Regions from separate parts of the Rhodococcus jostii RHA1 genome, predicted to be linked through region 2. Evidence: riboswitches for the same ligand, from Rfam matches in the RefSeq annotation. Region 2 holds a riboswitch; each other region holds the start of a gene.
The links. A riboswitch is a leader RNA that binds a small molecule or an ion and turns the genes downstream of it on or off. The one in region 2 is predicted to bind cobalamin.

Region 1 (3,985 bases), 6.5 Mb from region 2:
GTTCCCAGTCGGCGTCGTGCATCCCCTGCACCAGTGCGTGCGCCTGCTGCTCGATGTCGTCTACGCGGGTGCGGGATTCGTCGCCGTCCTCGCTGAGGCCGAGCGCCTCGCGGAGTCCGGGCACGTTCTGTTCGCCGCCCCACATCTGCCGGGCGCGCAGCATCGCGAGCACCAGTTCGACCTCGGCGTCGTCGCGGGGGGCCGCACCGAGGATGTGGAGGCCGTCACGGATCTGGACGTCCTTGATCTCGCACAGCCAGCCGTCGACGTGCAGCAGCATGTCGTCGAACACGTCCTCGTCGGGCCGCTCCTCGAGTCCGAGGTCGTGGTCCATCTTGGCGGCGCGCATCAGCGTCCAGATCTGCTGGCGAATGGCCGGCAGCTTGGACGGGTCGAGCGCGGAGATGTTCGAGTGCTCGTCGAGGAGCTGTTCGAGTCGTGAGATGTCGCCGTAGCTCTCGGCGCGGGCCATCGGCGGGATCAGGTGATCGACGAGCGTCGCATGGGCGCGGCGCTTGGCCTGCGTGCCCTCGCCCGGATCGTTGACCAGGAACGGGTAGATCAGCGGCAGGTCGCCGAGCGCGGCGTCGGTGCCGCACGACGCGGACATGCCGAGTGTCTTGCCGGGCAGCCATTCGAGGTTTCCGTGCTTGCCGAGGTGGACGACGGCGTCGGCGCCGAAACCGCCGGCGGCGGCGTCCGCGGCGATCCACCGGTAGGCGGCGAGGTAGTGGTGGCTCGGCGGCAGGTCCGGGTCGTGGTAGATCGCCACCGGCTTCTCCCCGAATCCGCGCGGCGGCTGCACCATCAGCACGAGATTTCCGAACTGCATTGCGGCGATGACGATTTCACCGGCAGGATCCTGTGAGCGGTCGACGTACAGTTCGCCCGGCGCCGGACCCCAATGGTCCTCGACGCCCTCGCGCAGTTCCGCGGGCAGCGCCGAGAACCACTCGCGGTAGCGGGCGGCGGAGATCCGGATCGGGTTGCCCTCGAGCTGCTCCGCGGTCAGCCAGTCCGGGTCCTGTCCGCCGGCGGCGATGAGGGCGTGGATCAGCGCGTCGCCGTCCTGGGCCGCGAGACCCGGCACGGAATCCGGCCCGTCGACCGGGCCGAGGTCGTATCCAGCGGCCCGCATCTCGGTGAGCAACCGGATCGCACTGGCCGGGGTGTCGAGACCGACGGCGTTGCCGATGCGGGCGTGCTTCGTCGGGTACGCCGACAGCATCAGAGCGATCCGGCGGTCGGATGCGGGGATGTGCCGGAGTCGGGCGTGCCGGACGGCGATCCCCGCCACCCGGGAGGCGCGCTCGGCGTCCGGAACGTAGGTGGAGAGACCGTCGGCGTCGATCTCCTTGAACGAGAACGGCACCGTGATCAGCCGACCGTCGAACTCGGGGACCGCGACCTGGGTGGCGACGTCGAGCGGCGACAATCCGTCGTCGTTGGACTCCCACGACTCACGACTGCTGGTCAGGCACAGGCCCTGCAGGATCGGCACGTCCAGCGCGGCCAGTGCGGCGACGTCCCACGCCTCGTCGTCGCCACCGGCCGAGACTCCGGCCGGCTTGGTGCCGCCGGCGGCGAGCACGGTGACCACCATCGCGTCCGCCCGGCGCAACGTGTTCAGCAACTGCGGTTCGGCGGTACGCAGCGACGCGCAGAAGATCGGCAGCGGAGTGCCGCCCGCCGCGTCGACGGCGTCGCACAGTGCCTCGATGTAGCGGGTGTTCCCGGCCAGGTGCTGGGCGCGGTAGTAGAGAACGGCGATCGTGGGGCGCTCCGGGTTCACAGCGGGAGCGAACGGCGCGACACCCCAGCTCGGCAGGTGGACCGGCGCCTCGAAACCGTGACCGGTCAGCAGCACGGTGTCCGACAGGAAGTGGTGCAGCTGGGCGAGGTTGTCGGCGCCACCCTCGGCCAGATAGTTGTGCGCCTCCGCCGACACACCGGCGGTGACCGTCGAGCACTCCATCAGCTCGGCGTCCGGGGCGTGCTCGCCGCCGAGGACCACCACGGGCAGCCCGCTGGCCAGGACCGCGTCGAGGCCCTCTTCCCAGGCCCGGCGGCCGCCGAGGATGCGAACCACGACCAGGTCGGCGCCGTCGAGCAGTCCCGGCAGATCCTCCTCGACCAGCAGCCGTGCCGGGTTGGCCCAGCGGTAGTCCGCCCCGCTGGCGCGTGCGCTGAGCAGGTCGGTGTCGGAGGTGGAGAGCAGCAGGATCACGTGTGGAGCCTTCCTGGGGGTGTCGCGCCCCGTGGCAGTGGTTCTGTGCGGAACCGTAGGTCGGAGGACGGCAGGTGAGGGTCTGGCTCGCCCACCGGTTTCGGCGAGCTCACAGTGGCGCGACCGCGCCGGATTTTCACCGGCTTCCTCTCCTGCTGTCGCAAGTGCTGGAGATGCTACCCGGGGCCGGACGTAACCTGGGACCATGGTCGACTCCCGTTCCCGCCCCGATGCATGCCCCGGCGCGCTGCAGGTCCACCAGGCCGCGGACGGTGCGCTCGCACGCGTGCGCCTCCCAGGAGGCGTGCTGACCTCCACCCAGCTTCAGACCCTCGCGGAATCGGCCCGCGACCTCGGGAACGGCGAGATCGAACTGACCTCCCGCGGCAATGCGCAGTTGCGGGCGGTCCGCGACCCGCAGGAATTCGCGCGCCGCCTCGCCGACGCGGGTCTCCTGCCGTCGGAGACGCACGAACGGGTCCGCAACATCCTCGTCTCGCCGCTGACCGGCCGGATCGGTGGACTTGCGGACCTGCGGGATCTGGTCGACGAACTCGACCGGACGTTGTGCGCGGACTCCGCGTTGGCGGACCTGCCCGGCCGCACCCTGTTCACCCTCGACGACGGGCGCGGCGACGTCTCGGCGCTCGGCGGCGATTTCGGTGTCCATGCGGTGAGCGAGACGGAGGTCGCCCTGGTTCTCGCCGGTCGCGACAGCGGCGCCCGGATCACGACGACGGAATCGGTGAAGGTGCTCCTCGACGCCGCCCGCGTCTTCCTGGAGCTGCGCGATCAGCACTGGCGGCTGTCCGAGATCGCCGACGGGGTCGAACGAACCCTGTCGGCATTGACGCTGGCTCCGACCGCCGACCCGGTGTACGGGTTCGACGAGCATCGGCCGCCGATCGGGTGGCTCGACCAACCGGACGGCAACGTGACCCTCGGCGGCGGTCTCGCGTTCGGGATCCTCGACGCCCGGCTGGCCGAGTTCCTCGCCGCCGTCGAGAAACCGGTGATCGTCACGCCGTGGAAATCGGTGCTGCTGTGCGATCTCGACGAGTGGTCCGCCGAGCAGGTCGTCCGGGTCCTCGCCCCGATGGGCCTGATCTTCGACGAGAACTCCCCCTGGCTGAACGTCAGTGCCTGCACCGGGCAGCCCGGATGCGAGAAGGCACTCGCCGACGTGCGGTCCGACGCGCGGGATGCCGTCGCGCGCGGCGAACTCCCGGTGGAGGGCAGGCAGCACTGGTCGGGCTGCGAGCGGTGCTGCGGGCGGCCCAAGGGTGAGGTCGCCGACGTCGTTGCCACGGAGACGGGTTACCGGGTGGAGGAGCCGTGACCGCGGTGCCTCTATCGTGAGCGAATGATCGAGTACATCCGAGACGGCGCGGAGATCTACCGCCAGTCCTTCGCCACGATCCGTTCCGAGGCGGATCTCAGTGCCTTTCCCGAGGACGTCTCGCAGGCCGTGGTCCGCATGATCCACGCGAGCGGTCAGGTCGACCTCGTGGACGACGTCGCGTTCACCCCCGGCGTCGTGAAGGCCGCCCGCGCGGCGCTGGCGGGCGGCGCCCCGATCCTGTGCGACGCGCAGATGGTGGCGGCAGGCGTGACCCGGAAGCGTCTCCCCGCGGACAACGAGGTGCTCTGCACGCTGCGCGACCCCCGGGTCCCGGTGCTGGCGGAGCAGATCGGGAACACCCGCTCGGCGGCCGCGCTCGAATTGTGGGGCAGCAAACTCGAGGGTGCCGTCGTCGC
Region 2 (3,985 bases):
TTCACGAGGGACGGAACGAGGAGCATGCGAACCACCGTCGCGTCGACGAGGAGCGCGACGATCATTCCCACACCGAGGAACCGCATGATCGACAGACCGGAGATGGTGAACGCTCCGGTCACTACCACGAGCAGCAGCGCCGCGGCCGTCACGATGCGGCCCGTGCGCTCGGTGCCGAAGCGCACCGCCTCTTCCGTGGTCGCGCCTGCCTCGTGCGCCTCGACCATCCGTGACATCAGGAACACCTCGTAATCGGTCGACAGGCCGAAGACCACGGCGAGGATGAGGACCACGAACGTCGCCTCGAGCGGTGCCGGACTGACCCCGAGCAGACTCGCGCCGTGGCCCAGCTCGAAGATCCACGTGAGCACACCGAACGTGGCGGCGAGGCTCAGCCCCGCCATCGCGACCGCCTTGATCGGCAGCACCACCGAACCGAACGCCAGGAACAGCAGCACGAGCGTCGACCCCACCATGATCGCGATCATCACCGGCATCCAGTGCACGATCGCCGCGTTCCCGTCGTCGACGGTCGCCTGGCCGCCGCCGACGAGGAGTTCGGTTCCCTCGGGTGGCGTGATGGCGCGGAGACCATCGACCGCCGCGCTCTGGTCGTCGGTGGTGACACCCTCGGAGTAGACGGCCTGGACGGCGACCAGTTCGTTGCCGGACGCGACGACGGTCGCCGCCCCGATGCCCTCCACCTGGCCGGCGGCCTGGGCAACCGCGGCACCGTCGGCCGCGGTCGGGGCGGTGCCGTCGGTGCCCCGGAGAATGAGGGTGGCGCCGTTTCCGGTGGTCGGAAATTCGGTGGTGAGAGTGTCGGTGGCGATGCGGGCGGGGTCGTTCTCCGGCAGCGCCGTGTACGTGACCTCGCCGAGCGACGCGCTGAGCAGGGGCGAGGCGAGGACCAGCAGCCCCGCGACGATGCCGACCGCGATGGCGACCGGCCGCCGCATCACCCAGGTGACGACGGAGCCCCAGAACTTGCGGGCGCGAACCTCCCCACGCTGCGAAGCGTCCTTGTGCCAGGTCAGTGCGTTGATGCGATGCCCCAGGATCGCGAGCAGCGCCGGAACCGCGGTGAGCGACAGCAGCGCCGCGCTCGCGACCGCGGCCATCGCACCGAACCCCAGAGACTTGATCACGTCCTGCGGAAACACGAGCATGCCCGAGAAGGCGCACACGAGAAGCAGACCGGAGAACAGCACGGTGCGGCCCGCGGTCAGCACGGTGCGCCGGGTCGCCTCGGCGACGTCGGCGCCGGACTCGAGTTCCTCGCGGAAACGTCCGACGACGAACAGGCCGTAGTCGATCGCGAGCCCCAGGCCGAGCAGGGACGCCACGTTGATCGCGAACGAACTGACGTCGGTGAACAGGGTCAGCAGGCGCAGGGTGGCGAGGGCACTGAAGATCGAGAGCAGCCCGACGAACACCGGAACGGCCGCGGCCACCAGTCCGCCGAAGATGAAGACCAGCAACACGAGAGTGATCGGGAGCGCGATCGCCTCGGCCAGCACCAGGTCCTGTTGCAGCCGGTTGTTGAACGCCACACCCACCACCGAATTGCCCGCGAACTCGGTGTCGATGCCCTCCACCTCGAGCTTCGGCAGCAGGTCGTCGAACGTGGCGGCCGTGATCCCGGCGTCCGGGTCGACGGTGATCGCGGCCGACGCCTTGGTGCCGTCCTCCGACACCATCAGCTGCTTCTTCGCCGCGTCCGCGGTCCAGTACGACGTCACCGAGTACGTCGGCACCTCGGCGGCGAACCGGTCGAGACTCGCGGTCACCTCGGGGCCGATGTCGTCCAGGGTCTTCCCGTCGGGTGCGGTGTAGATCGCGATGATGTCCGGTGTCTGCGGACCCAGGTTGTCCTGGACGATCCGGGCCACCTCCGCGGATTCGCTACCGGGATCGGTGAACCCGCCCGAGCTGAGTTTCGCGAAGACACCGGTGCCCCACAGGCCGCTCACCAGAACGGCGACGACGGCGAGGCTCAGGACCCACCATTTGCGTGAAACAACGGTCGAGGCCCAACGTGTCATGCGTCATCTCCGGCGTGTCGGGGGCGGGCAGCTGCGACTGCCGACTGTAGTGCGGATCGGGGTGTCACCGACGGGGGTGTGATGCGGCTCCCGGCAAATCGTGCATACTCGGCATCGCACTTGCAGCCACACGCACGGGGGAAGCCGGTCCGAATCCGGCGCTGACCCGCAACGGTAGGCCACCAGATCCTTTCGGTGGCGAGCCCGATTACCCGGCGTGGGGTGTGCGACATCCTTTTCGTCGTGGTCTACGAAGCGGAGTCCTGCAGGCGCCGCACCGGCGTCTGCTGACTTCTCATTCGTGGCTCTGAGCCGCAATGAGGTTTACATGCACGGTCAGTTGTTCAGAAGTACCGGTCTGGCCGCGCTGGTGGCCGCGCTGGTGGTCGCCGGCTGTTCGCGCGGGGAGTCCGTGGGGCAGACCGCTTCCGCCGAATCCTTCGCCGAGCCGGTGTCCGTCACCAACTGCGATCGAACGGAGACGTTCGACGCCCCGCCCCAGCGCATCGTCAGCATGAACGATCACGTCACCGAGGTGCTGATCGAGATGGGGGCCGGCGACCGCATCGTCGGCACGGGGTACGGCGACGCGACCCCGCTGCCGGAGTTCGCGGACGCCTTCGGGAAGATCCCGAAACTCGCGAAGGAGTACCCGACCCGGGAGCAGATCCTCGACCTCGACCCCGACCTGGTGGTCGGCGGAATGCGGAGCGCATTCGACGAGAAGGAGGGGCGGTCGCGTGAATCCCTCGGCGACCAGGGCATTCCCACGTTCCTGTTCTCCGAGTACTGCGGGCACGGCTTCCCGGACATCGGTTTGCTGCGCGGCGACTACCAGCAGCTCGGCGAGATCCTCGGAGTCCCGGACCGGGCGCGGGCGATCACCGACCGGGTGACGTCCGGGTTGCAGGCCGTGCGCGACGAGATCGCGGGCACCGCCCCGGTTCCGACGTTCTTCTACGATTCCGGCGAGGACGTCCCGCTGACGATCGGCGGTGTGGGAGTCGGCCAGCTCATCGCGGACCACGCGGGCGCGGCCAACCTCTTCGCCGAGGGCGAGAAGCCGTATTCGAAGTCCACCTGGGAGATCATCGGTGAACGCGCCCCGGAGGCGATCGTCGTCCTCGACTACGGCACGACGAGTGCGCGGGCGAAGATCGACTTCCTGAAGTCGCACCCGATCATGTCGACGACACCCGCCGTGAAGGCCGGCCGCTTCGTGGTGGTGCCGCTCGACGACTTCTTCGAGAGCCCGCGCCTGGTGCGGTCGGTGGAGACGATCGCGCGGGCACTGCATCCGGACGTCGTCGGCGCGCGATGACCGTTACCGCAGCACGCGCGGCACCGCCGGCGCAGGCGCCGCACCCGGCCCGCGCACGCCTCGGTTTCGCGGGCCTGATGGTGGCGCTCGCGCTGACGACCCTGTTCGTCGTCGGCCTCGCGGTGTCGTTCGGTTCCGTGCGCATCCCGGTCGGCGACGTGTGGGCGATCGTCGCGCACCGCGTGGCCCCCGGCGCATTCGAGTCCTGGTGGTCACAGGCGCGGGAGTCGATCGTCCTCGACTCCCGGCTGCCGCGGGCGCTGACCGCGGCGGCCGTCGGTGCGGCGCTGGCCCTGGCAGGCGCCGTGGCGCAGGCGGTGACCCGCAATCCGCTGGCCGACCCCTATCTGCTCGGCGTGTCCTCGGGTGCCGGTTTCGGCGTGGTGGTGGTGACGGTGCTCGGGCTCGGGGTGGGAGCGCTCGGCGCGTTCACCGTCCCCGTCGCGGCGTTCCTGGGCGCGATGGTGCCGCTGTTCCTGTCGCTGGCGATCGGCGGACGGTATCCGCAGCCGACGGCCGTCATCCTCGTGGGGGTCGCGTCGGCGCAGGTGTTCTCGGCCCTCATCACGTTCTCGATCCTGGTCGTCGCGGACGAGCATCAACTGAGTTCGGTGATGCA
Region 3 (3,985 bases), 2.0 Mb from region 2:
CGGTGAGGGGGCCGTGATCGACGACCGCGAGGTGCTCGTCGACATCGCGTCGCGCGCCGGCCTCGACGCCGACACCGTGCGCGCCGAACTCGAGTCCGATGCCGGTGCGGACGCGGTCCGCGCCGACCTCGAGACCGCCCGTCGACTACAGGTGTCGGCGGTGCCGTTCTTCGTCGCCAACCGCCGCGTCGCCGTGTCCGGCGCGCAACCGAAGGACGTGTTCCTGCAGCTTCTGACCCAGGCGAGCGCGGTGCCGGTGAACTAGCGGCGCGTGAAGTACCGGTTGGCGTCGGGCCGGAACATGAGTGCCACCGCCGCGATCACCGCCACGAGATGGGTGAGCCGGGCGGTCGCGATCACCGCGGCGTCGAGGGTCAGGCCGGAGACGGCGGACATCGGGTCGTTGCCGGCCCACATCCAGGTGATCGGTTCCATCACGAGCGAAGCGACACCGAACACGCCGAGACCGATCGCGAGGGTGTTCCGCGCCCATGCCCTGCCACTGCGGAAACGGGTCATGACGAACAGCACCGCGCCGTAGACGACGATGCGGACCACGAGTTGCCGGGCGAGGCTGGCGACGTCGGCGGCCGGGCCCTCCAATGCCGGCGACGTGTGCGCGATGGCCTCGACCTCGCCGGCGAACAGGGCGAGTCCGAGCAGCCGGTACGCGCGCTCGACCGGCTGCGGGACCGAGGGTGCAGTGCGAGTGGTCATGTCCCAATGCTGGTATCGGCGACGTCGCGGCACATCACTCCGGGGAGTGGAGGCCACCCCTACCCGGGTATGGGTGCGACACGCTTGCCATCACCCCGTACGAGGGGCACATTGAAATGCACGTCGTCGGCAGGGAGGCACTGTGCGCGAGCAGACACGGTCCGGAGATGCGTGGCCGGCGTTGAAGGTGGACGACTGGACGTCGACGCGGAACACCCTGCACATGTGGACGCAGATCGTCGGGAAGATCCGCTTGGCCCACGCACCGCTGATCAACCACTGGTGGCAGGTCCCGCTGTACGTGAGCCCCCGCGGTCTCACGACGTCGACGATTCCGTACGGCACCGACTGTTTCGACATCGAATTCGACTTCGCCGACCATCGACTGGTGATCCGCACCAGCACGGGCGGCACCGGGACGGTCGCCCTCGAACCGAAGTCGGTGGCCGATTTCTATGCGGAGACGATGGACACGCTGGCCGAACTGGGTGTGGCGACGACCATTCTGGCCCGGCCCAACGAGGTGGACCCCGCCGTCCCGTTCGCGGAGGACACGCAGCACTGTTCGTACGACGGTGAGTCGGTGCACCAGTTCTGGCGGCAGCTCGTGCAGGCCGACCGCGTCCTGCACGAGTTCCGTTCCCATTTCATCGGGAAGGTCAGTCCCGTGCACTTCTTCTGGGGTGCGCTCGACCTGGCCTGTACGCGGTTCTCCGGAAGAACAGCACCGACTCATCCTGGGGGAGCGCCGAACTGCGGCGACTGGGTGATGGTCGAGGGTTACTCGCATGAGCTGAGCAGCTGCGGTTTCTGGCCCGGTGGTGGCGTCGAAGGCGCGTTCTACGCGTACGCCTACCCGGAGCCGGACGGGTTCGCCGACTACCCGGTCAGGCCCGACGGAGCCTTCTACAGCAAGGAGAACGGCCAGTTCCTGCTGCCGTACGAGACCGTGCGCACCGCAGACGATCCCGATGCCGCACTGCTGAAGTTCCTGCACAGCACGTATGACGCGGCCGCCGAGCGGGGTGCCTGGGACCGGGCCGCCCTGGAGGCGGACCCGGCCCGATGGGACAAATCCCGCTGACGCCCTGTGGGTCAGGCGGCGTTCGCCGGCGCGGGTGCCGTGGCCCGGGTGGCGCGCTCCGTGAGGAACGCGAATGCCAGTCCGAGAACCAGCCACAACGTGGCCTGCGTTGCGAGGGACGACAGCCGGAACTGCCACAGCAGCACTGCGGGGAAGTCGTCGCCCACTTCGTCGACGGTGGGCAGCACGAGGTAGCCGATGGTCACCACGACGAGGAAGGCGAGAACCGGCGCCGCGATTCGCAGCGACAGGAATTCCTGCGCCGCGACGGCCTTCGCCGCGAAGACCGAGGTCACCACCGCGAGCAGACCCAGCACGACTGCGGCGAGCCACAGCCAGGTGCGCTGGGTGATCGTTTCGGGGTCTCCGACAGCCGGTGGGTTGGCGGGGTACTTGAAGAACGGCACCGCCTCGATTGCCAACCAGCCCAATGTGGCCAATGTCAGACCGAGCAACGGCCCGGACAGCGTCGTCACTCGACGTGCGTAATTCGCGACGACGGCGAAGATCGCCCCCAGAGCCAGGCCCGCAAGGGACGTGGCGAGGAACAGCCCGAAGCGCTGTCCGTCACGGCTGACCAGTGCCTCTTCCTCGTCGTGCGAGTGCCCGGCCGGCTCGGCCGCCTGAGTGGCGTCGTGTGAGTGGACTTCGGCTTCGGCGGCGCTGTTCGACTCTTCGATCGCGATGGCCGCATCGATGTGCGACTCACCGAGGACGAACGCGACGCCACCGGCCAGGATGCCTGCGATCAGGCCGGCCAGCAGGCCGCGGATGAGGAGTTTCGCGAAGGAATCGGTCAGTGGCATGGCAGACCCAGGAGGTGGCGGCCGTCGTGCATCAGTTCATGCATGTACATGCCACTGCGCGAAATCGCGCCCTGGTCGAAACCAACGAGGTAGAGAGCGAGCATCGCGAACAGAACGATCGCGAAAGAGATGACGGCGAGACGGGTCGTGTCGACCGACGAGCCGGGTGCGTAGGCGAGTGCCATAGTTCCTCCTGGGATTTCGCGTCCCCTAGGTCCAGGCGATGGCCGCAGTATCTGGCTGTCGAGGTGGCTCCCGTGAAGGACTACTCCGATTTACAGTGGCGCGACCGCTCCGGGATTGCACCGGATTCCTGCCGAACCATCGCTTTGTCCTGCGAACTTTTGCACCCGGCGGGCCGTCGTGTCAATCCTCCCGCTCGGCCCCGTCTCTCAGCCCTTGTTCGCTGCCGCGACGTCGAGAACGACCTCGAACTCCAGCAGAGACGCTCCGGACGCCACCGGCTTCTTCTGCTCACCCGCGTGTGCTTCCCGGGCCGGACCGTCGCGCCACGCCGCGAATGCCTCTTCGCTCTCCCACTGGGTGACGACGAAGTAGCGGTTCTCGCCCTTGACGGGGCGCAGAAGCTGGAATCCGAGGAAGCCGGGGGAGTTCTCCACGGCGTGCGCGCGCGCTGCGAAGCGCTTCTCGAGTTCGGGGCCTGAGCCCTCGGGGATTTCGATTGCGTTGATCTTTACCACTGCCATGCGGGCGAGATTACTCCGCTAGCGTCGGAGGGGTGGCAGGTGAGAGTGCGTTGCACGACGAGGGTGGGACGGGGCAGCAGATTCTGCTGTTGCACGGGCTGATGGGCAGCGCGCGGACCTGGGGTCGGCACGTGCCGTGGTTGCGCGAGCACGGCCACGTCTTCACGTTCGACGCCGCAGGTCACGGCAGGCCCGCACCGTCGCGGTTGACGACGGAAGCGTTCGTGGCAGATCTGGCCGCCGCACTCGCGCCCTTCGCCGAGCCGTGGGTGGTGATCGGTCATTCGATGGGCGCCCTGCACGCGTGGTGCCTGGCGGCCGAACACCCCGAGAAGGTGTCGGCGCTCGTGCTCGAAGACATGGCCCCCGACTTCCGGGGCCGGACCGCCGCGGACTGGGCGGCGATGATCTCGAACTGGCCGCAGCCGTTCGCGACACGGGAAGACCTCTTCGAGTTCTTCGGTCCGGTTGCCGGACAGTACTTCCTGGACTCGTTCGAGCAGCGCGCCGACGGCTGGTACCTACACGGGGACGTCGACACGTTCCGCGACATCTCCGAGGAGTGGGGCGGCAGGCACTTCTGGGACCAGTGGGCGTCGATCACCGTTCCTGCCCTGCTGATCGAGGGGGAGTTCACGATCACCCCCGACGGTCAGATGCGGACCATGGCG

Region 1: linked by a shared signal. The riboswitch ahead of cobN (cobaltochelatase subunit CobN) and the one ahead of RHA1_RS30415 (ABC transporter substrate-binding protein) in region 2 are both predicted to bind cobalamin.
Region 3: linked by a shared signal. The riboswitch ahead of RHA1_RS21600 (CbtB domain-containing protein) and the one ahead of RHA1_RS30415 (ABC transporter substrate-binding protein) in region 2 are both predicted to bind cobalamin.

What each region holds. Positions count from the first base shown of each region.
Region 1 is NC_008268.1:228,485-232,469, forward strand. It holds gene cobN (cobaltochelatase subunit CobN) at 1-2,227, opposite strand, end outside; cobalamin riboswitch at 2,284-2,426, opposite strand; gene cobG (precorrin-3B synthase) at 2,433-3,566, shown strand; gene RHA1_RS00895 (precorrin-8X methylmutase) at 3,591-3,985, shown strand, end outside.
Region 2 is NC_008268.1:6,706,790-6,710,774, forward strand. It holds gene RHA1_RS30410 (MMPL family transporter) at 1-2,045, opposite strand, end outside; cobalamin riboswitch at 2,148-2,279, shown strand; gene RHA1_RS30415 (ABC transporter substrate-binding protein) at 2,374-3,366, shown strand; gene RHA1_RS30420 (FecCD family ABC transporter permease) at 3,363-3,985, shown strand, end outside.
Region 3 is NC_008268.1:4,668,671-4,672,655, forward strand. It holds gene RHA1_RS21580 (DsbA family oxidoreductase) at 1-265, shown strand, start outside; gene RHA1_RS21585 (hypothetical protein) at 262-717, opposite strand; gene RHA1_RS21590 (DUF5996 family protein) at 860-1,801, shown strand; gene RHA1_RS21595 (CbtA family protein) at 1,813-2,607, opposite strand; gene RHA1_RS21600 (CbtB domain-containing protein) at 2,598-2,792, opposite strand; cobalamin riboswitch at 2,816-2,948, opposite strand; gene RHA1_RS21605 (antibiotic biosynthesis monooxygenase family protein) at 3,000-3,314, opposite strand; gene RHA1_RS21610 (alpha/beta fold hydrolase) at 3,347-3,985, shown strand, end outside.